Regions from separate parts of the Idiomarina sp. HB genome, predicted to be linked through region 3. Evidence: predicted binding sites of a transcription regulator. Region 3 holds the regulator's gene; each other region holds the start of a gene.
The links. The regulator sigma-54, encoded in region 3, starts transcription at its own class of promoters, with help from an activator protein. The targets are predictions, from matches to a motif close to GTTGGCACGNNNNTNGNNT.
Positions count from the first base shown of each region.

Region 1: a site for sigma-54 is predicted at 2,712-2,730, ahead of VBY75_RS05520 (flagellar basal body rod protein FlgF). Genes of this name have one in related genera too.
Region 2: a site for sigma-54 is predicted at 5,920-5,938, ahead of VBY75_RS01470 (DUF3192 domain-containing protein). Genes of this name have one in related genera too.

Region 1 covers NZ_JAYLVU010000001.1:1,104,629-1,112,405, reverse strand. Annotated here, with positions in the region: gene flgB (flagellar basal body rod protein FlgB) at 1-139, shown strand, start outside; gene flgC (flagellar basal body rod protein FlgC) at 146-598, shown strand; gene flgD (flagellar hook assembly protein FlgD) at 613-1,296, shown strand; gene flgE (flagellar hook protein FlgE) at 1,312-2,661, shown strand; gene VBY75_RS05520 (flagellar basal body rod protein FlgF) at 2,771-3,514, shown strand; gene flgG (flagellar basal-body rod protein FlgG) at 3,537-4,325, shown strand; gene flgH (flagellar basal body L-ring protein FlgH) at 4,349-5,023, shown strand; gene VBY75_RS05505 (flagellar basal body P-ring protein FlgI) at 5,034-6,134, shown strand; gene flgJ (flagellar assembly peptidoglycan hydrolase FlgJ) at 6,149-7,126, shown strand; gene flgK (flagellar hook-associated protein FlgK) at 7,217-7,777, shown strand, end outside.
Region 2 covers NZ_JAYLVU010000001.1:290,123-297,899, reverse strand. Annotated here, with positions in the region: gene glnD ([protein-PII] uridylyltransferase) at 1-1,138, shown strand, start outside; gene dapD (2,3,4,5-tetrahydropyridine-2,6-dicarboxylate N-succinyltransferase) at 1,148-1,972, shown strand; gene truC (tRNA pseudouridine(65) synthase TruC) at 1,976-2,686, opposite strand; gene VBY75_RS01495 (YqcC family protein) at 2,689-3,033, opposite strand; gene VBY75_RS01490 (DUF3549 family protein) at 3,127-4,158, shown strand; gene VBY75_RS01485 (DUF3301 domain-containing protein) at 4,158-4,469, shown strand; gene VBY75_RS01480 (DUF962 domain-containing protein) at 4,440-4,754, opposite strand; gene VBY75_RS01475 (GNAT family N-acetyltransferase) at 4,760-5,440, opposite strand; gene VBY75_RS01470 (DUF3192 domain-containing protein) at 5,474-5,854, opposite strand; gene syd (SecY-interacting protein) at 5,996-6,544, opposite strand; gene queF (NADPH-dependent 7-cyano-7-deazaguanine reductase QueF) at 6,604-7,428, shown strand; gene VBY75_RS01455 (M61 family metallopeptidase) at 7,433-7,777, opposite strand, start outside.
Region 3 covers NZ_JAYLVU010000002.1:413,306-421,082, forward strand. Annotated here, with positions in the region: gene mgtE (magnesium transporter) at 1-103, opposite strand, end outside; gene VBY75_RS07755 (HPr family phosphocarrier protein) at 106-381, opposite strand; gene rapZ (RNase adapter RapZ) at 374-1,225, opposite strand; gene ptsN (PTS IIA-like nitrogen regulatory protein PtsN) at 1,216-1,686, opposite strand; gene hpf (ribosome hibernation promoting factor) at 1,690-1,977, opposite strand; gene VBY75_RS07775 (RNA polymerase factor sigma-54) at 2,006-3,466, opposite strand; gene lptB (LPS export ABC transporter ATP-binding protein) at 3,488-4,213, opposite strand; gene lptA (lipopolysaccharide transport periplasmic protein LptA) at 4,215-4,757, opposite strand; gene lptC (LPS export ABC transporter periplasmic protein LptC) at 4,726-5,289, opposite strand; gene kdsC (3-deoxy-manno-octulosonate-8-phosphatase KdsC) at 5,286-5,840, opposite strand; gene VBY75_RS07800 (KpsF/GutQ family sugar-phosphate isomerase) at 5,840-6,817, opposite strand; gene VBY75_RS07805 (TetR/AcrR family transcriptional regulator) at 6,974-7,549, shown strand; gene VBY75_RS07810 (ATP-binding cassette domain-containing protein) at 7,634-7,777, shown strand, end outside.

The DNA of each region.
Region 1 (7,777 bases), on a different contig from region 3:
CGGTGACGGTAATACCGTTGATGTGCAGTTGGAACAAAACTTGTATGCACAAAATGCACTGGAATATGAAATGACCATGAACTTTCTCGACGGCCGTATTAGTGGCGTGAAGAAAGCCTTGGGCGGACAAGGGAGATAATAAGTCATGAGTCTGTTTAATATTTTTAATGTGACCGGTTCTGCCATGAGTGCGCAGTCAGTAAGACTGAACACAACGGCAAGTAACCTGGCCAATGCCAACTCGGTAAGTAGCAGTATTGATGAAACCTACCGAGCGAGAAACCCGGTTTTCGCAACGGCTTTAGCGGATGCCAGAGGGGATTATAAAGGTAACAGCCTGACTAATCAGACTCAGGCAGGACAGGCCGCCGGCGTTAAGGTTTTGGGAATCGTTGAAAGCCAGGACCCACTACAAATTGAATATGCTCCAAATCATCCTATGGCTGACGAGAGTGGCTACATCTATCGGCCTAACGTTAACACTATGGAAGAGATGGCAAATATGATTTCGGCTTCGCGTTCCTACCAGACAAATGTGCAGGTAGCGGACACTGCCAAAACAATGACACAGCGTTTATTGCGTCTGGGTCAAGGGTAAGCAGGAGATAACAAATGGAAGGCGTAAGCAATAATTCCTACATCGATGGCATGAAGTGGAAGAAGGATGAAGGTGCCGAGTATGCTGATCCGGATGAACAGCAAAAGCTCGAGCAGGAAGACTTCTTCAAGCTGTTAACCGAGCAGTTGAATATGCAAGACCCGTCTAAGCCGGTTGAGAATGATCAAATGATTGCTCAGATGACCAGCTTTACCATGGCGGAAGGTATCAGTGGCTTGTCGGATCGTTTTGACCAGTTTGCAAATGATATGACTTCAAATCAGGCGTTACAGGCTTCAACTATGGTTGGTCGCAAAGTTCTGGTGCCGACAGACCAGGCCAACCTTGAGTCAGGCGCTGGAGTTACGGGAATGATAGCAACCCCGCAGTCAGCCCAGAATGTGAAAATTAATATTAAGGACTCAACCGGAGCCTTGGTTAAAACCATTAATTTGGGAGATATGCCTCAAGGCACGAAAGAGTTTGAGTGGGACGGAACAATGTCTGACGGCTCGGAAGCTCCGGCTGGAAATTATTCCTTCTCGGTAAATGCCAGTGTCGGTGGCCAGACTGAAGAATTACCCATACAGATGCACGCTCGCGTGCAAAGTGTCAGCACCGGCGGTGATCGCGGTGTGGTTTTGAATCTTAAAGGATTAGGTGGCATCAAGCTTTCTGATGTGACTGAAATTAGCTAACAGGTGAGGTGACTTATGTCATTTAATATTGCACTCAGCGGAATCAACGCATCGCAGAAAGATCTGGATACGACCGCGAATAATATTTCAAACGTGAAAACAACGGGCTTTAAACAGTCCCGCGCAGAGTTTGCGGACGTTTATGCGACGAGCATTTTTAACGCAGGTAACACAAAAGTGGGTGACGGTGTTTTAACCTCATCGGTGGCGCAGCAGTTTAGCCAGGGAACACTGGACTTCACTGAAAACTCGTTGGATATGGCTATTTCAGGTAACGGCTTTTTTGCGACTACCGATGGCCTTGGTTCGCGTGATATGACTTATACCCGTTCAGGTGCTTTTAAGTTAAACGATGACAAGTTCATCGTTGATAACCAAGGTAACTATCTACAGGGCTACCAAGTTGACCGTAACAGTGGTACCGCATCATCGGTGGCTTTGGCTACGACTCAACCTATTCGTATTCCGGATGTAGCTGGTGCACCGCAAAATACCGATAATGTCTTTACTGCTTTTAACGTTGATGCGCGTCGCTCACCGATAGATGGCGCTGCTAACCCATTTGATCCTGATACACCAAGTACGTATCACAGCTCTACTTCTGCAACTATCTATGATTCATTAGGTGAGTCACATACATTATCGACTTACTATGTGAAGCGGGATAATAACCAATGGGACGTTTACGCCACTTTTGATGGTGATGAAATCGACTTAGCTCCGACGGGAACAGCGGTAGCATCCCCTGATACCTCAATTAATGGCAACTCAGGGTTACGCCTAACCTTTTTAGGAAACGGTGAGCCGGATGTTCCAGCCGGACAAACGACGTTTGATCCCGGTTCAATTGACTTGTCAGGTAATAACGCCGCGGGCGACCCGTATTTAAACAACGGTGCAGATGCCCAAACGGTCCAGTTTAACTTCCAGGATCTTTCGGGTACTACCAGTCCTACTCAGTTTGCTTCAGATTTTGAGGTGACTAACCTTGATCAGGATGGCAGCACAGTTGGACGCTTAACGAACGTGGATATTGATAAGTCAGGTTTAATTGCGGCAACTTACTCTAATGGTGATGTTCAGTACCTGGGTCAGGTTTCCATTGTTCGCTTTGCTAATGAACAAGGCCTGACGCAAATTGGTGGTACCAAGTGGCGTGAGAGCATTGACTCGGGCGAGCCGCTTTCTGGTGAAGCGAATACCGGTACTTTTGGTGGTATTGAAGCTTCTGCGCTTGAAAACTCAAACGTTAACCTGACCAAAGAGTTGGTTGACTTAATTACAGCGCAACGTAACTTCCAGGCAAACTCACGTTCGCTTGAAGTTAATAACACCATTAATCAGACCATTCTTCAGATTCGTTAATCGCTTTTATCTGTCGATTAAAAAGACGCCTTCGGGCGTCTTTTTTTGTTTCTGGCATGAAATCTGCATTATCAAACGCATATGACAAAATTTTGGCTGGAGGTCAGCTATGGACAAGATGCTATGGGTAGCGATGAGCGGCGCAAAGGAGAATATGAACTCCGTTGCCGTACGCGCCAATAACTTAGCTAACGCCAATACCACGGCATTTAAAGCCGACTTACAACAGGCAAGGGCAATGCAGGCCTTTGGTGAAGGTTTGCCGACTCGTGTGTTTTCTATGACAGAAAGCCCGGGGCAAAACTTTGCCAGTGGGGCAATACAGGCGACCGGACGTAACATGGATGTTGCGATTAAAGACCAGGGCTGGATTGCGGTCGACGACGGTAATGGCAATGAGCGTTACACCCGAAATGGCAGTCTGGAAGTTGGCACCGATGGCATGTTGAAAAACTCCAATGGTCAGACGGTATTGGGTGACAATGGCCCTATTTTTGTGCCGATGCCGATTGATAATTTGGTTATAGGCTCGAACGGGAATGTGTCGATTCGTCCAATGGGCGCGCCGGCAGATGCTATGGAGGTGGTTGACCGGATTAAGCTGGTGAATCCACCGAACGGCAACATAGAAAAAGGTAATGATGGCCTGTTTAAGCTAAAAGATGGCCAGCAGGCTTTTGCGGATGCCAACGTGAAACTGGAAATTGGCGCTCTGGAAGGGAGCAATGTCAATAGTGTCGAAGAAATGACACATATGATTGCACTGCAGCGCCAGTATGAAATGAACGTCAAATTAATGAAGACGGCCGATGAGAACGCACAGCGCTCAGAATCGCTGATGAGAATGAGCTAATCGTAGCCCGAGGAGAAACACTATGAACCCAGCATTATGGATAAGTAAAACCGGACTGGATGCGCAGCAACGCGATATTTCAGTCATTTCCAACAACCTGGCGAACTCCAGCACGATTGGCTTTAAGAAAAGCCGGGCGGTGTTCGAAGATTTGCTGTACCAAAACATTAATCAGCCAGGCGGTCAGTCCGCACAGGACACTGAGCTACCTAATGGTTTGATGCTTGGTGCCGGTACCAAAGTAGTTGCAACGCAAAAAGCACATACCCAGGGTAATGTTCAGACAACGGACAACTCACTGGATGTGATGATTGACGGCAAAGGCTTCTTTCAGGTGTTGATGCCGGATGGAAACATTTCCTATACCCGTAATGGTCAGTTTTCACTGAACGAAGAAGGTGAAATGGTAACGTCAGGTAACGGTTATACCATAGAGCCGGCTATCCAGATTCCTGAAGACGCGATGTCGGTCAGTATTTCGCAAGAAGGTGAAGTAACGGTTACTCAACCGGGCAACCCGGACAATGTTGTTGTCGGGCAGCTTAACCTGGTTAACTTTATTAACCCGGCGGGCTTACAACCTATGGGTCAGAATTTATATAAAGAGACAGCCGTAAGTGGTGCGCCTTTAGAAGCCGTTCCGGGTGTTGACGGAATGGGGAATACCATTCAAGGCGCGCTGGAAACCTCAAATGTGAATGTAACTGAAGAGCTGGTGAATCTGATTGAAAGCCAACGGGGTTACGAGATGAATTCAAAAGTGATTTCTTCTGTAGACCAGATGTTGAGCTATGTGAATCAGCAGCTTTAATTGAATAAATAGCGGGTGAGTCTATGCGTTTTTTACTTTTTACTTTAACAACGTTGGTCATGGCGGGGTGTGCGCAAACGCCACATAAACCGATGCCAAATGACCCATATTACGCACCCGTATTACCGGAAGAGCGTGCCCAGCCCGTTGTACCAACAGGCTCTTTATTTCAGGACGCTTACGCAGACAACCTGTATTCCGATATTAAAGCGCGGCGGTTAGGCGACATTATTACTGTGACGCTACAGGAACAGACAACGGCCAGCAAAACGGCAACCACTGAAACCTCAAAAGAGAGTTCGGCAGAACTCGGCGCACCAACGATGTTTGGGCGTGACATTACCGTTGGCGGTAACCCTTTATCGGCAGGCGTAAATGGCACCAGAAACTTCAGCGGTGACGGAAGCTCTGATCAGAGTAATCAGCTTAACGGTGAGATTACCGTTACGGTTATAAAAGTACTGCCAAACGGTAATTTAATTGTTCGGGGTGAAAAGTGGATGCGCATAAATACCGGTGACGAGTACATTCGTTTAACCGGTATGATCCGGCCTCAGGATATTACTGCAGCTAACCAGATCCCATCCACTCGCGTGGCGAACGCGCGCATAGAGTACTCGGGTACAGGCAGTCTGGCGCAAGTTCAGGAGCAGGGTTGGTTAACTCGGTTCTTCAACAGCCCAGTATGGCCATTCTAAGGAGTAAGGCATGAGAACGGTTAAATTCATTGCACTTTCGGTCAGCCTGATGTCAATGCTGGTTGCTCCGGTACAGGCTTCACGCATAAAAGATATTGCGTCGGTTCAGGGCATTCGTGACAACCAACTTATTGGTTATGGTCTGGTAGTCGGTTTACCGGGAACGGGTGAACAGACGCCGTTTACCGATCAGACATTCCGCACCATGCTGGGTAATTTCGGCATTAATATTCCCGCTAATGAACGACCCAAAATTGATAATGTGGCGGCTGTTGCCGTACATGCGGATCTGCCTGCCTTCGCAAAACCCGGTCAAAAAATTGATGTCACCGTGTCTTCTGTTGGCAGTGCCGATAGTTTGACTGGCGGAACCTTGTTGCAAACCTTTTTGAAAGGTGCCAATGGTGAAGTTTATGCGGTTGCGCAGGGCAGCCTAATTGTGGGCGGCTTAGGCGCCGAAGGTAATGATGGTTCCCGTATTGTTATTAACACGCCGACGGTCGGCCGAATTCCGAATGGTGGCGTCGTTGAACGTGAGGTTCTGTCCGGTTTTGGCTCTTCCGATTACTTTACCTTTAACCTGCACCAGTCCGATTTCACGACAGCCAAGCGTATGGCAGAAACCATCAACGGCTTAGTTGGCGAAGGCACGGCTCAGGCAGTAGACGCAACTTCTGTTCGGGTAAGAGCTCCTCGAGATATGAATCAGCGGGTCAGCTACATGTCGACACTGGAAAACCTGGAAGTACAACAAGCCTCGGCGGCCGCGAAAATTATTGTAAACTCGCGTACTGGGACTATTGTGGTTGGTCAGAATGTTGAACTGCGCCCTGCAGCGGTTGCACATGGCAACATGCAAGTGACCATTGCTGAGAACGTGAATGTGGATCAGCCAAACCCCTTTGGTCAGGGAGAGACTGTTGTTACACCCCAGTCGATAATTGACGTCAATCAGGATGATGCCCGTATGTTTGTTTTCGAGCCCGGAACCACGCTGAATGATTTGGTTCGCGCAGTGAATCAAATTGGGGCAGCTCCCAGCGACATGATTGCTGTCCTGGAAGCATTGAAACAAGCCGGTGCGTTATCTGGCGAGCTTATTGTAATCTAGCGGCGGTTTAAACTATGACGGTTTCAGACTCTCATCTAAAGCAAGCGCAGCACGCCATGGATACCCACAGCCTGGACGGGCTGCGGAAGCGTGCGTTCAAGCCCGATGACAAAGAAGCCTTGATGGAAGCCGCGCAGCAGTTTGAAGCCATATTTCTGAATATGGTGATGGGCAGTATGCGAAAGGCCAACGCCGTGTTTGAAAAAGACAACTTACTTGATAACCGTTACACCAATATGTACCGCGATATGTATGACCAGCAGCTGACTTCAGAACTGTCCAGCCAGGGAACCCTGGGCTTGGCTGAGTTGATGGTAAAGCAGTTAGGTGGTGACGACAGTTATGTTCCGGCATCAATGAACCGCAACGGCGCGAACCTTGACGACCCGCGCATGAAGAACCGCGCCGACATGAGCAATGCCTCGCAGAAAGTCAGTGACCAGGGCGGCATTGATGCGGGTCTGTATTACGGGAATCAGCGAGTGAATACCGCCAAACTGAGCGATGGCGATGCGACTTTTAATTCCCCGCAAAGCTTTATTGCTGCGCTAAAACCTCATGCCGAGAGAATCGCCAAAGAAGCCGGTTTAAATCCGGATGTTCTGATGGCGCAGGCGGCACTGGAAACCGGCTGGGGCAAGCGGTTGGTACCAGGACGCCATGGTGGTTCCAGTAACAACCTGTTCAACATTAAAGCGGATACGCGCTGGGAAGGCGATAAGTCTCATGTCAGCACCCTGGAGTTTGACGGTGAAGTAGCCCGCAAAGAGCGCGCAGCGTTTCGTTCCTACGCCAATGTGGAACAGAGCTTGCAGGACTACGTAAACTTTATAAAAGAACATCCGCGTTACCAGCAGGCACTGAAAGTCGCTGATGATCCGAAGCAGTATACGCAAGCACTGCAGGACGCCGGTTACGCGACCGATCCGCAATACGCACAAAAGATTCAGTCGGTATTAAATAACCCGGCTTTTATTGATAAAGAAATTTAGGAATGCGGCAGGCGGCAAAAAATTGCCGTGTTGGCTAAATAATATTCGCTCGGTGCCGATAACGGTCATAGAGTAACTGGAGAATCATCGATGAGTTTTGACTTATTACAACTCGGTAAAAACGGGATACTGGCACACCAGCGTAGCCTGCAGACGACCGGTCAAAACATTAACAATGCAAATACGCCGAGCTATGTGCGAGAGCGTACAGAATACCTTGAGTCTTCGTACGGCGGGCTTGAGCGTGTTCGTGTGCAGAGAATGATTGATGAGTTCGCCAACCGACAACTACGTACCGACATTTCCAAAGTTAGCTATTATGAAGCTAACCTTCAGCAGGCAGAACAGCTCGATACTTTGCTAGGTGACAGTACAACTAACGTGTCATCCAGTATTGAAAATTTCTTCAATACGCTGCAAGACGCTAATAATGATCCAGGGTCAGTAACGGCTCGTCAGCTTATTTTGGCCGATGCCGATGCAATGGTGACTAAGTTCAATGACTTTTCCGGTTATCTGAATGACCAAAAAGATATCATTAATGACCGACTCAAGTTGTCTACGGATCGCATTAATTCTATCGCTGAGAATATCGGTAGCCTGAACGAACGGATTTTTGCTTCACAGGGCGGCAGTAATGCCAATGGCGAT
Region 2 (7,777 bases), on a different contig from region 3:
TATTTTCCATGATATCGCCAAAGGCCGCGGAGGTGATCACTCTGAATTAGGCGAAATGGACGCGCGCAACTTCTGTCATCAGCATGGTTATGACGAAGAAGACGCTGAGTTGGTTGCCTGGCTGGTAAGACACCACTTAACCATGTCAGTTACCGCGCAGAAACGTGACATTCATGATCCTGAGGTTATACAAGACTTTGCTAATCAGGTTTCAACGCTCGAGCGGCTGGACTACCTTTATTGTCTTACGGTGGCGGATATTCGCGCAACCAATCAGTCGCTCTGGAATAACTGGAAGGCAACCCTGCTGGAAGAGCTATACAACGCAACATCTTATTTGCTGCAACAAGACAGTAATAAACCAACTCTGGATATTCGCCAGAAAATAAACGAAAACAAAGCCAATGCAATGGCTTTGCTGTTAAGTGCCGGGTTTGAAAAGTCAGAAATTCTCGCTTTGTGGGGCCGTTTTACTGCCGATTATTTCTTCCGGCATACGCCAGAGCAGATCAGCTGGCATTCACAGCATATATTAAACTTGCCGACCGACCAGTTACCACTGATTCTAATTGGTGATGAAAACAACTATGGTACAACCGAGCTGTTTATTTATCATCATGAAGAAAGCCACTTATTTGCTTCTGTTGCCGGTGTTCTGGATAGCCAGCAGTTAAATATTCTGGATGCACAAATCCTTGCCACCCGTGACGGTTTTGTCATGGATACTTTCGTTGTGCTGCAACGGGACGGCAAGCCATTGACAGAACCGCAGCGCATTGAAGAAGTCAAACAACAATTGCTGGACGTTCTGCATAAACGCATACCTGTCCCCAGTACAAAACGCCCCTTGTCACGGCGCATGAAAAACTTTTCAGTCGCCACAGAAGTGACATTTATACCAAGTAAGCATCACGGTCGCACAACCTTTGAGCTAGTAACTCTGGACAGACCCGGCCTTATTGCTAAACTTGCGGCTATTTTACAGCAACAAAATGTCACCTTACTTGCCGCAAAAATTACCACCATAGGCGAGCAGGCAGAAGATTTATTCATTGTCACCACGGAGCAACAAACCGCTTTGGACGACAAGCAGAAACAAACGTTAAAAAAACAAATTATCAAAGACCTGGAGTTTTAAATCCTTATCATGGAAAACATAAAACAACGCATCATCGATGCATTTGAACAACGTGATCAGCTCAACGCCCATACTGAAAATGACGACTTGCGTGAAGCAGTTCGCTACGTCATTGACGAGATTGACCGCGGTGAGTTGCGAGTCGCTGAAAAAATTTCGGGCGAGTGGGTTGTTCACCAATGGCTGAAAAAAGCCGTTCTGCTGTCGTTTCGTTTAAACGACAATGACCTAATTGAAGGCGGCGAAACACGTTTCTGGGACAAAGTTCCGGCTAAATTTGCTGATTATGACAGTGCTCGTTTCCGTGCCGAAGGCATGCGTGTTGTACCGCCGGCGATGGTCCGTAAAGGCGCCTTTATTGGCCGCAATGTCGTTGTTATGCCGTCATACGTAAATATTGGAGCCTATGTTGGCGAAGGCACTATGGTTGATACCTGGGCTACTGTCGGCTCCTGCGCACAAATCGGTAAAAATGTGCACCTTTCAGGTGGCGTGGGTATCGGTGGTGTATTAGAGCCACTGCAAGCCAACCCGACCATCATCGAAGACAACTGCTTTATTGGTGCACGTTCAGAAATTGTTGAAGGCGTTATTGTTGAGGAAGGCGCTGTTATTTCAATGGGCGTTTACATTGGCCAGAGCACACGCATTTATGACCGCGAAAATGATCGCATTCTATACGGTCGTGTACCTTCAGGTTCCGTTGTTGTACCAGGTTCATTGCCTTCTGCAAACGGAACGCACAGCCTTTACGCTGCCATCATTGTTAAGCGGGTTGATGCTAAAACTCGTGCCAAAGTGGGTATCAATGCCCTGCTACGCAGCGCGGAATAACTTTTACTTAAGAAATGGCTGGTGAAACTCATCCGGCAGTGGTATTTCCAAATTGATGGACTCGCCACTGACCGGATGTTTAAAGCTAAGTCCAGTCGCTGCCAGCAGTAAACGGTGGCAATTAAAGTGCTCGCGAAAAAAGTTATTATGCCGTCCATCACCATGGTTTGTATCACCGACAATGGGATGCCTAATATGTGCCATGTGTCGGCGTAACTGGTGCTTACGTCCCGTTTCTGGTTGTAACTGAACCAATGAATAACGCGTGGTATCGTGCTTTTTGCTGACTTTATAAGGCAATTCAACCTGCTTTAAACATTTATAATGCGTCACCGCCGGCTGTTTTTCTTTATCGGTATCGGCGTCAGCGTCCGCTAATTTATCCAGTTCTTCTTTTAGCGCGTAATCAATAGTACCGCTTTCAGCTACATAACCTCTGACGACCGCATGATAGGTTTTTCTTACCTCACGAGCGGTTAACTGTTCAGTCAAAGTTCGTGCGATATCACTACTAAGAGCAAAGATGAGTAACCCTGACGTTGGCCTGTCCAGCCGATGCACAGGGTAGACATGACGCCCCAATTGGTTTCGCAGCATTTGCATAGCAAATTCACGGGCACCGCTTGCTATGCGGCTTCGGTGAACCAGTAAGCCACTGGGTTTATTAATAACAGCTAAATGTTCGTCTTGATAAACAAGTTCTAACTGCTTCACCGTTAGACGTCTTCCTGCAGAGGGTCAGTGCCACTTAGCAGCACATCAAACTCACGGATTAAAGCGATAAGTTGTTCGTATTGTTCAAGCTCGTTACGGTAGGTATGAGCAGCCATTGGACTAACCGCGACGCCCTCAGGCAAAGGTCGTTGACTGTCGACCAGAGACCACATCCGCGGCAACATAATAAATTGCAGCCACTGATGAAACTCCAGCGTATCAACGGCAAAAGGCTGCTGACTTTCCAAAGCCTGCACGGGAGGCTGGTGAGACTGCCATAAGCCAAGACTGTTCAGTTCGCGCTCTATTCTATCAAGTAATCGAGCGGCTTTCTGATACTGCTCCATATCAGACTCCGTTACCACATCATTGTATAAACCGATATAATGGCGCCATAGTGATTTAATACGCCTTAAAATTCAAGCAAAAAGGGAGCGCCTGTGTCAGCACCGACCATCACCACCTTGGGTGAGTTTTTGCAAGCCGGCCAAGCAGAGTACAAAATTTTTGATATTGGCAGATGCCTTACTGAACTGTCTCAGGATGACTTTGCTGCTATTGAGCACCAACAACGTCCTTACCCCTACCCGATAGCCAGACAGGCTCAACTGGCGATATTGTTTCAGCATAAACAGCATGATCAGCAGCCTTTCATCTGGTTTTTGCAATTCCCTCTGGATGAGCGTGGGCTTTTAAATTTAGCGGCACGTAATCAATACCTTGAATATGTGATTAACGCATTAGGCCACGAAATTACCGGTGAGATGACCGAGGAGCAACAAAAGCAACTGCAGCAGAATCCTTATTTACTCACTCCGAATGAGCATCAGCGGGCTGCGTTGCATGCACGGGTTCAGCGTCAGCTAAAACTGTCACCCTCAATTCACTTTGAAACAGCTGAAGCCTATTTAAAACACCCAAAAGCTGATATTGACTGGCAGCAAATTGGCTTACAAGGCCTGCACGACTGTGCAGCCCGATTAGAGCAACTGCCGGAACTGAGCGAAGCCATAGCAACACATTTTTCGACTTACCCTAAAGCGGTAAGGCAGCCGCTCGCCGTTGCCCTTGAACAGCAAAACATCACGCCACGACTACGAGATTCATTACTTGAGTATGTTAAGAGTAATGATGCAATGCTTTGTACAGACAGCCTGAGAGCGTTAGCTTCCGTTGCGGCTCACCCGCGCGTACAAAAGTCCGTCAACGAGACCATTCCTGATGCAAACGCTGACCAACTGGTTGTTGTCGCCGCCCGATTATGGCCCGTACTTAACGATGAGCACAGCTTGTTAAGCTATTTAGATGCAATCGCTTCACTGGATAACGCCCTGTTTGATGCGTTATTTCAGGATATTATTGCCTTACCGGATATACGTCCCCTGCTTCTGTCCATATTGGCACAGCAGAAACAGTCGGAAGCCGTTGGCGAAGCTTTAAACCGATTAAAACAGCAAACCCGGAGCGCTTGATGAACTTACTTGATGTTATTGTTTTTCTCGGGTTGGCAACCGCAATATGGGTTTTCTGGCAACACCGCCAGCAGTCGGAAAGCGCGCAGAAACACGCGGTTTTTTATTGTAAACAACAAGGTTTGCAGTTTCTGGATATTCGTCGTGAGGATACCCGATGGTCTTTTAAAGGAAGCCAACCGGGCTGGCGAAGTACATTTAAAATGGGGTTTAGCAGCGACGGAGAAACTCGTTATGAAGGAGAACTGACTCTTCATAACCAGCGCTTAGTTGGTGTTGAATTACCGCCGTTTCGAATTCCCGGTCAATAATTTAACCCAGGCATCTTTATACATAACCCAGTCACCCAGTAAGCTATATAAAGGATACTGAAAAGTGGCTGGCTTATTCTTCTCAAACACAAAGTGACCCAGCCAGGCAAATCCATAACCAATAACCGGCAAAGCCAGCAACCACCAATAGTTAGCGCTAACCAAAGCGTAAACTAACACAGCCAACACCAGGGTGCTGCCAATATAATGTAGGATCCGACAACGCTTGTCAGAGTGCTCTTGCAAGTAGTAAGGGTAAAACTCTTTAAAACTGGAATAACTCATTAGCTTTAATCTTCTTGCCTAGGGTAAAAGAGTACTTCACCGGGTAGCTTTTCAACTTCTATCTGGGCCTGCAAACGGTAACCGCGCTTCTTGAAAAATGCCTGATAATCAGAGCGGGTGACGTAGACTGCAATGCCCTGCGATTCAGGATCTTCTTCAAATACCGTTTTAGCAGCCTCAACCAATAAATGCCCTACCCCTTGAGATTGATACTGCGGCGCTACGGCAATAAAAGCTAACATATGGTAGGGAACATCGGGCATCGCTTGCTGAATAAGACGTTCTTTTTCAAGCACCTGTCGGGTACTTAAAAAACCTGCAGTCAGCAGCATACTAATGCGCCAATGCCAAAAACGGCCAGGACCAAAGCTCTTACCAGGACGGGTGAGACAGGCGACACCTAATAGTGTGCCGCCGTCACGGATACCAATAATGGGTTGTCCACTTTCCCAAAACGCATTCAGATCTTCACGAATTGCGGCTCGTAGACGCTTTTCGTAATCCGGCTTATCGGCCCGAAAAATCTTTTGCAACAATTCATCGTCATAGTAAGTCTGAAACAAAAGCGAAGCCGCTAATTTAAGATCTTCGGCAACAAGATAGACAAGCTCTCCCTGAATATGCTCGCTGCTGTTCTCACTTGCCTTATCGATTTCACTTTCTGTTTTTTCGGTTAAGCCTTGCATAACAACCACTGGTTAGTTTTTTATAACACCAAGTTAACCATTTTTCGGGATCCTGTCGAGAGCCATTTCTCCGGTACCTGCCAGGGTACCGTCAATGAACACAATAGCTGTGCATTCATCACGGGTCGTCATACCATCAGCATGCTTTCTGTGTGTGCGATAATACAAAACCTGATATCGATGTTGTTCAGATTCCCAGGAGTCATTAAAATCGGGAGTTCCTAATCGGCTCAAGGCTTCGCTAACCGAAAGCGAGGGTGGTAATGCCGCAATCGAAGAGCGGTTTCTTTGCTCTGACTGCTGCCCTTCATATTTTTCGCTACTACCATCGTAACTCGACTCTTTTACAACAACACAACCGGATAAAGTTAACGCGCTTAGCAACGCAACAGCCAATAAAGATCTTTTCAGCATGCTTCATATTCTCCTGATTATTTTATTAATAAGTTTGCTTCAATATATTTTCAGCAGCTCATTTCAAGCAAGCTTCAGGCCAAAACGTAACTCTATGTTTTTATTGCGCTTTATATTTTTCAGGTTTTGCTAATTTGCTAATTAATCGTTATTTTCACTAATTTTAGGCTCGCATTCATTGAGCCACCCAGACAAAGAGTCGGCAAGGACTTCATGCTGTTCCTTCCCCACCCATTCAAGTCCAATAGCACCGCTGTGGTTATCTATCGACAACAATAAGTCTTCGTTATCTACTCCTAACCCAATAAACACCGTTTCTGGCTGTTTTAACCGGCGTTTCATTAAAATATGTCCGGTTATATTTGCCAACAACCGCTCACCATCTTCTTCACTTTGGATCTGTAATAAATGTATCGGATGTCCCTGATAAGAAAGCGCCAGGTCGCCCGCATACCAGCGCCCAAATAGCGCTTTAATGCTGTCATGGAAGGTTGTTTCTAAGGCTTTTTCCAGCTCATCAAAAGCCAGAGGCTTAGCTTGTAAAGACGGTGTCCATTCAACCGTATCGTCATCAATAACCTCACCATATATTGGACTGCTCCACTCTTCTACATACTCCGTATAACGGACAGGAACCTGATTTTGATAACGCTCCATTAAGGCATCGATAGTTTCTTCTAACGTCTTCATCTGGCACTTACACCTAAGAAAATTTACAATAAGGGCATTGTACTTACGGAGCGACTTAAATGCCAAAGAAGCACGCACTCGACCACTTATCGCTGGGGCAAAGCACAGACTACCCGAGTGAATATGACCCGAAGCAGCTACAACCTGTCCCCCGCTCGCTGAATCGTGAGCCCATTGGTCTTGTTGGTAAGCTGCCTTTTTCCGGTGTCGACTTATGGACTGGCTACGAAATATCCTGGCTGAACTCAAATGGCTTGCCACAAGTCGCTGTCGGTTACTTTGAAGTGCCTGCGGAAAGTCCGAATCTCATTGAATCAAAGTCCTTTAAGCTTTATTTAAACAGTTTCAATGACTCTCATTTTGGCTCCTGGCAAGAGGTTCAGGTAGTTATGGAAAAGGACTTATCTGCATGTGCCGGAGCCAGGGTCAGTGTTACCTTAAAGCCGTTGTCTGAGCTAGAAGGTGAATCCATTGCAACCTTTCCCGGTCTTTGTATTGATAAGCAGGACATCACAATTTCGCAATATGACTACCAGCCGTCATTATTAATAACGGAGCATAATGAGACAGAAGAGAAGCTACACAGTCACCTGTTGAAGTCTAACTGTCTTATCACGAACCAACCCGACTGGGGATCCGTCTATATTCATTACCAGGGGCCCAAGTTGGATCATGCGTCATTATTGGCGTATTTGGTCTCATTCAGGCGCCACAATGAATTCCACGAACAATGCGTTGAACGTATTTATCAGGACTTAAAGGCGCTGGGGATGAAAAAACTGACGGTTTATGCCCGCTATACTCGCCGCGGAGGCCTCGACATAAACCCATTTCGTTCGGACTTCGAACCAGCGCTGCAGATGCAGCGCATGGCTCGACAATAAAACCTTAGGCATTAGGATGAGGAATTTGTAACCATTGAAGAAACCGGGCCTGTTGCTCAGCCGTTGGCTCATCCACAGGCTCAATTTTCGCATCTGTGGCGGGTTTTGCTTTTACGCTCAAGGTTTTTTCATGCAACTGGTCACGACGGAAAAACGTAACGGTTATAGAATCTCCTGCCTCATACTCTTTAAAAGCATCGCTGAAACGACCATCAACCACTTTGTGTCCGTCAAAGGCGACAATAACGTCACCGGGGGTAAAGCCAGCTTCCCACGCGGGGCTTCCTTTACTAACACGAGTCAGTTCCATACCGCCGCTTGTGTCATTAGCATTCCAGCCTGCCCACAC
Region 3 (7,777 bases):
GCAGCATACGGCGGGCAGCAACGAACATGCCATCGGACAGCGCGGAGTTAACCTCCTGGATGCGCTGCATGGCATATTCTTTGTCGGACAGTTCCGCAATCATGTTTATTCGTCTTCCTCGAAGCGATCTTCAAATAACGTACTAACAGCATCCAGCGCCGCTTGTGCATCTTTTCCTTCAGCACACACTTCAACAGATTTGCCCTGTTGACTGGCCAGTAGCATGAGACACATTACACTGGCGGCATTCACGCATTGTTCGCCTTGTCGCACCGTTATGGTTGAATCAAATTCTTGTGTTAATTGAGCCAACTTGGTTGCGGCGCGAGCATGCAGACCCAGTTTATTGCGAATAATCAGGTCTCTGCAAACTTTATCCATTTTGCTTTAACTCCCGGTGTCTGACCTGAACCTTTAGGTCTTTTTGTTCAAAGCGCTCGGCTAGCTGCTGAGAGATATAAACTGAACGGTGCTGACCACCAGTGCAGCCGGTGGCAATAGTCAGATAACTTCGGTTGCTGCGCTGAAAATGCGGTAACCAGGTGTCGAGAAAGTTTTCCAGCTGATAGATAAACTTAGTGACTAAAGGTTGTTGGCGGAAGAAGAGTTGTACATCGGTATCCAACCCCGTTAACAACTTTAGCTCAGGTTGCCAGTGTGGGTTCGGTAAAATTCGTGCGTCAAAAACAAAGTCGGCATCTTTGGGTAAGCCATATTTAAAGCCAAATGACTGAAAAACAATAATGAGTTTTTTATCTGCGCGGCCAAGCACACGCTCAGTAACCTGTTCGCTCAGCTGGTGCAGTGACAAGTCGCTACTGTCGAGACGCCAGGTGGCACGCTCCATAATAGGCTCAAGCATCTTATGCTCGGTTTGCAGCGCTTCCAGTAAAGGCAGTTCTTTTTGCGAGAGCGGGTGTAGTCGCCGGGTTTCACCGAAACGTTTTAATAAGGTGTTGTCGTCTGCATCAATGAACAGAATTTCGGGCTCTACGCCTTTAGGCAAAAAGTTGAGTGAGTCCAGCAGTTCTTCGGAGTGCTCGGGTAAGTTACGAACATCAATGCTAATGGCAATTTTCTGGTATTGCTCGATAACAGCATGGACTAACGTGGGTAGCAGGCTAATGGGTAAATTATCAACGCAGTAAAAACCTAAATCCTCAAGGACCCGCAACGCGATGGTTTTACCTGAACCGGAACGACCACTAACAATGATCAGTTGCATGGCGACTGCTCACCTTCGCCAATAAATAATTGGTATAAGTCTTTGTCGGAGTCAGCCTGGCGTAATGCACGTGTGCAGTCTTTGTCATTCATACGGCGAGCGACAGAAGCTAAAGTCTGCAGATGGTTTTCGTGTTCGGATTCTGGTACCAGAAGCGCGAATATAATATCGACGGGTTGGTTGTCGATAGAGTCAAACTCAATCGGCTCATCTAGCGTGAGTAATACCGCAACCGGGTGGTTAGCATTGGGTAATCGGCCATGAGGAATTGCGATACCTAAGCCAATTCCCGTACTGCCCAAACGCTCACGGTTCAATAGGCTCTCAAAAATGTCATGGCGGGTAATGCCGGACAACTTAGGAGCTACGATTTGACTAATGGTTTCAAGCAGTCTTTTTTTACTTGCGCCCTCGACTGCACACTTGGTGCAGTCGGGGCTTAACAATTCACTCAGTTGCATGGATTAATGTTGTTTCATTTTTTCTTTGTGTTTAATCACCTGACGGTCCAGCTTATTGATTAAACCGTCGATGGCCGCGTACATATCGTCGTGTTTTGCGTCGGCAAAAATTTCACCGCCATTCACGTGCAGCGTAGCTTCCGCTTTTTGAATCGTTTTTTCAACATTTAGGATGACGTGAACATTAGTAATGTGGTCAAAATGTCGTTCCAGCTTGGCAAATTTTGTGTCTACGTAGTCACGTAAAGCTTCGGTAATATCGATGTGGTGACCGGTCAAATTAATTTGCATAACGTCTTCCTTCTTGCAGTTAACAAAGTTACAAAAGACTTTTGCGTTGGCTCGATGATGGAATGTTTAACGATTCCCGATACTTCGCAATTGTCCTCCTTGCTACTTGGATACCTTGTTCAGCTATCAGTTCAGCAATTTTGCTGTCACTTAACGGTTTACTGCGGTTTTCTGCAGCGACCATCTTCTTAATTAAAGCACGTATTGCAGTGCTTGAACACTCACCACCGCCCTCAGTACTGACATGACTTGAGAAAAAGTATTTTAACTCAAACACGCCCCGCGGACAGTGTAAGTATTTCTGTGTTGTCACCCGCGAAATGGTGCTTTCGTGCATATCCACTGCTTCGGCGACATCGTTTAAAACCATAGGCTTCATGGCTTCTTCGCCATGCTCAAAAAAGCCCTGTTGGCGTTGCACTATGCAGTTGGCAACTTTTAGCAACGTGTCATTGCGACTTTCCAGGCTTTTTATAAACCAACGCGCTTCCTGCGTGTGGTTTTTTATGTACTGGCTGTCGGCTACTGACTTAGCTGCTTTACTCAAGGCCGCGTATTCTTCATTGACCTTTAATTTAGGTACGCTGTCGGGGTTCAATTCGACCATCCAACGCCCATTTTTTTTTGCCACAGCAACATCCGGAATGACATATTCAACGGGTTGTTGTGCAACTTGCTCACCCGGGTGGGGATGCAACTGCTGAATCAAGCGCATGGTTTGACGCAAGTCGTCTTCCGAGAGCTTTAACTTACGCTGAATGGTGCGAAAATCCCGGCTGCCCAGTAAATCCATATGTTCCGTCACTAAGCATAGAGCAACCTCTTTGTATTCAGTGTCGTCATTTAACTGTCGCAACTGAATGGCAAGACATTCGCTGACGCTACGCGCTCCAACTCCTATTGGGTCGAAATGCTGAATGCGTTTAAGCACCATGCAAACTTCTTCTGCTTCTACCTCTGGCAGGCGCACCGCTTCAATAATTTCATCAACATCGACCATTAGATAGCCGTTGTCGTCTATAGCTTCGATAATGGCTTCAGCTATGGCCGTGTCTTCGTCAGAAAAGTGGGAAAGCTGCATTTGCCAAAGTAAGTGATCTTGCAACGACTCACTGGTCGAGCCCTGGTAAACTTCAAAGTCACCGTCAAAAGACTTACCAGAGGACGCGGCCCCATTAACCGGTGTCTGGCTGGAGTAGGTGTCATCCCAACTGCTGTCTACCGGTAACTCGTCCGGCATTTCCTGAGTTTTTATAACGTCCGAGGTTTCTCGCTGACTGTCATCCCGCTCTTCGATATTTCGGGTTTCGGAGTTGTCAGCTTCGTTGCTGGCATCGCCTTCAACTTCTAATAGAGGATTACTGTCCAGTGCATCCTGAATTTCAGCCTGAAGATCGAGTGAGGAAAGCTGCAGCAGGCGAATGGCCTGTTGAAGTTGTGGCGTCATGGTCAGATGCTGACCAATTTTTAGCTGCAGACTTTGCTTCATAATGACTGTCCCGGTTTCACGTTATAAGGTGAACTGCTCACCGAGGTAAACGTCTTTAACCTGTTGATTCGATAATATACTTTCTGCATCCCCACTGGCAATAAGTTCGCCATGACTAACGATATAGGCGTGTTCACAAACCGATAGGGTTTCACGAACATTATGGTCGGTAATCAATACGCCAATACCGCGTTGCTTTAAATGCTCAATGATTTTTTTGATATCAATGACGGATATGGGGTCGACACCAGCGAAAGGCTCATCTAAAAGAATAAAAGTGGGCTCTGCTGCCAGGGCCCTGGCTATTTCAACCCGTCGGCGCTCACCGCCTGACAGACTCATTCCTTGGCTGTTGGCAATGTGCCCAATATTAAACTCTTCGAGTAAGGCATCGAGCTGTTCTTCTCTGTCGTTGTCTGATAACGCTTTGCGGGTTTCTAAAATGGCCATTAGGTTGTCACGTACCGTTAGCTTTCTGAAAATAGAAGCTTCCTGTGGCAGGTAACCAATACCTCTGCGTGCCCGCTCATGCATTGGCAGTAAAGTGAGGTCGTTATCATCCAGTAAAATCTGGCCTTTATCGCTGTTAACCAGTCCGACAATCATATAAAAGGTGGTTGTTTTACCGGCTCCATTAGGCCCTAGTAACCCAATAACCTGTCCCTGACTCACCTCCAGGCTAACGTCTTTAACAACCTGGCGACTTTTATAGCTTTTGGCTAAGTGTTTAACTCGTAAGGTTGCCATATTAAGGGTTCTCGTTATTTTTCTCGTTGGAGTCAGTTTTTGCCTTTGGCGTAAAAATGGTGATGACGCGACTGTCTTCTTCACCGGAACTGGTCGCGGTTATGGTTTGTTTGTCTAAATCATAGGTGATGAGATCACCACTGGAACTGCTGCTACCCTGAGAAATACGGGCTTTTCCGCTAAGCTCCAGGCGCTGTTCCGATTGAAAATAGGTAATTTTGTTGGCCTCTGCGTTTATCTTATTGCCATCATCCAGAGTCTGGCTGTAAGTAGCAGGAGTGCCTTCTGCAACAAAAGTATCGGCTTGTTCTGCATTCTCGCTGGCCGAGGCTTCAAGTCTGTCTGCTCTGATTAATAACGATCCCTGACGAATAATGACATTGTCCGTTAAAACTAGCCGGTTGTTTTTAATGTCCAGCTCTTCCTGGCTCGACTCTACCTCCATAGGCTGACTAAAGTCGGACTTACCCTGAGCCATAACTGCACAAGGCACTAAGGCAATAAGAGTAAAACTACTCAGCAGGCTGGAAAATCGTTTTAACATGTCTTTTTAGCTCCATTCGTTCAGCTTTCAGGTCAGCACTCATTCCGTTACCACGAATTAATAGCCGGGGTCCGTGAATGCTCACCGGGTGTTCGGTACTCATTGATTGATTTTTCAAATCAACAATCAGGTACTCGGTTAACACTTGTTTAATTCGAGTATCAGGCTCTAACGCAAGGATTTCAACATCGCGCTCTAAAATAAGAGTTTGGTCATCGTAGAAAGTCCCTTGTGCAGAGCTAACCTCCCAAATTTCGTCACCTTGTTCTGAGAAGACAGTGTACGTAGGCTGCTCGAGTTCGGTTAAGCCTATTTGATTATAATGCGACATCTTCTCTGACTTGATTTTATGTGCGAGTAAGCCGTCACTCTCAAAAATGCGGGTTTCCAGACCAAAAGCAGTGAAATCCGGTCGCATCATGCGGGTTGCGGTGGCATTATTGTCGTCTGCATCATCACCAAAAGGGCGCCAGACAAGCAAAAGCCCGGCACCGAATAGCAGAATAAGAATGACAGTAACTCGTCGGCTCACACACTGGCTCCTGTTGCCAGGTGCAGTTGGCCCTGACTGAGCATGATGAGATCGCAGACTTCGCGTACCGCTCCGTATCCACCGTGACAACGGGTAATATAATCGGCTTGCTGCTGCACCGAAGCGTGAGCATCCTGTACTGCAATACCCAGGCCGGCTACCTTAATCAGAGCTAAGTCGGGGGTATCATCGCCCACATAGGCGACTTGGTCGGTGCTCAAATTCAATTTCTTCAGCAGCTCATTAAAAGCAGCTGTTTTGTCGTTCTGGCCCTGATAAATGTGACCAACATCTAAATGTTCCATGCGGTGTTCGACAATGCGTGAGGTTCTGCCGGTTATGACCGCGGTCTCAACACCGGACTTTTTTAACGCTTTCATGCCAAATCCATCACGGGTGTGAAATGCCTTGAGTTCCTCACCGTCGTTGCCTAAATAGATTCGACCGTCAGAAAAAACGCCGTCCACATCCAGTACCAGTAACTTAATTTCGGAAAAACGGCTAAACAGGCTTTTATCAATATCACCGTACCAAGTATTAACACACTCCATTAGAGTACTCCCGCCTGTAGTAAGTCATGCATGTTCATCGCTCCACACGGCTGACCATCATCATTCGTGATGATAAGCCCGTTAATTTTGCGGTCCTGCATCAGTTTTAATGCTTCTGCGGCCAGCATATCTGCATTAGCGGTCGTACAGGAGCGGGTCATAACATCAGCTATTGGTGTTTTGTGGACATCCACCCGGTTATCCAGAATGCGGCGTAAGTCACCGTCGGTGAAGATACCGGCCAGGCGATTATTTTCGTCCACTACAGCGGTCATGCCCAGGCCTTTGCGCGACATTTCTAACAAGGCATCACTGATAATGGCGTCAGCCGGAATCATCGGAACTCTGTCGCCTGTGTGCATGACATCGTGCAGGCGAAGCAACAATCGTTTGCCTAAAGAGCCACCAGGGTGAGACAAGGCAAAATCATCGGCGGTAAAGCCGCGGGCGTTTAGCAGAGCGACGGCAAATGCATCACCCATAACCAAAGTTGCTGTGGTAGAGGCTGTTGGCGCCAAGCCCAGTGGGCACGCCTCTTGCTCAACCGCAATACAAACATGGGTGTCGGCAAGTCTTGCCAGAGTGGAGTCCGGTTTGCCTGTCATTGATATTAAGGGAACACCAAGGCGTTTTATGACCGGAATAATGTTCAGTACTTCGGCTGTTTCGCCGCTGTTTGATATGGCAATAACCACGTCCTGGGCTGCCACCATGCCGAGGTCACCGTGACTGGCTTCGCCCGGATGAACAAAAAAAGCAGGCGTGCCGGTAGAGGCAAGTGTTGCGGCTATTTTCCCGCCAATATGGCCGGACTTTCCCATGCCGGTAACGATAACCCGACCTTTGCAGTTAAACAGCGTTTGGCAGGCAGCATCAAAGTTATCATCTAAATATTGATATAAACCTTCAATCGCTTTCTTTTCGATATCCAGTACCTGTTCGCCCAGCAGCCGAAAATTCTGGGTTACTTGCTTCATTGTCATGCCTCTGGCGTTGTGCTTTTGCCTTGTATAATACGTCATTCAATACAACTCTGCCTACCGTACTCAGGTAAATCTTGTATTTTATTGTAAAAATAATTACTATACCAACCAGACGGTTAACAAAGTGACTACAGGTAAAGTGAAGACGTTATGGTAGAGAAAAAAGGAGCAGGACGACCCAGTAACAGGGAAGTCATTCTGGATGCGGCAGACCAGCTGGTCGCGGCAGAAGGGGCTGCACACCTGACGTTTGATGCTTTAAGCCAGGTGACAGGAATAAGTAAAGGCGGGTTGCTCTACCATTTCAACAGTAAAGACTGTTTATTACAGGCTATGCTCAAACGACGAGTTGAAAGGTATGAAGCTTTACGCGAATCCTATCATCAACAATTTAGCGATGACCCAAAAGGGGAGTTAAAAAGTATCTTACTAGCAGCTCTTGATACTGACGCCGAATGTTCACGCCTGGGTAGTGGCATGCTGGCGGCAGCTGCAACCAACCCTGAGCTGCTGGGGCCGTTAAAAGAGCATGTTGCTGTTACTTTGCAGCGACTTGAACGTATCGCCGGCAAAAAAGTCGGTAAGACCCTGTTCTATGCTGTTCATGGTGCTCGTTTGTTTGAACAGCTAAACTTATGCGATGCCTGCGTACATGAACGTGAGGACTTTGCACAATATTTACTGAAACTTGTCGATGAATTGACAGAAATTGAATCGATTCGCTGATAAGATTTGCAACACTTTATCGGTATCAGGTTATGCCGAATGCCGCTAAAATAATGGCATGGAAACTCCTAACAGGAAATTGTCGTGACAAATTTGGTAGAACTTAAGGATCTAACTTTCGCGCATGGAAGCCACCGGGTTTATGACGGCTTGTCGCTTACTGTTCCCAAAGGCAAAATGGTTGCTGTAATGGGTCCCAGCGGAATCGGCAAGACCACGTTGCTGCGT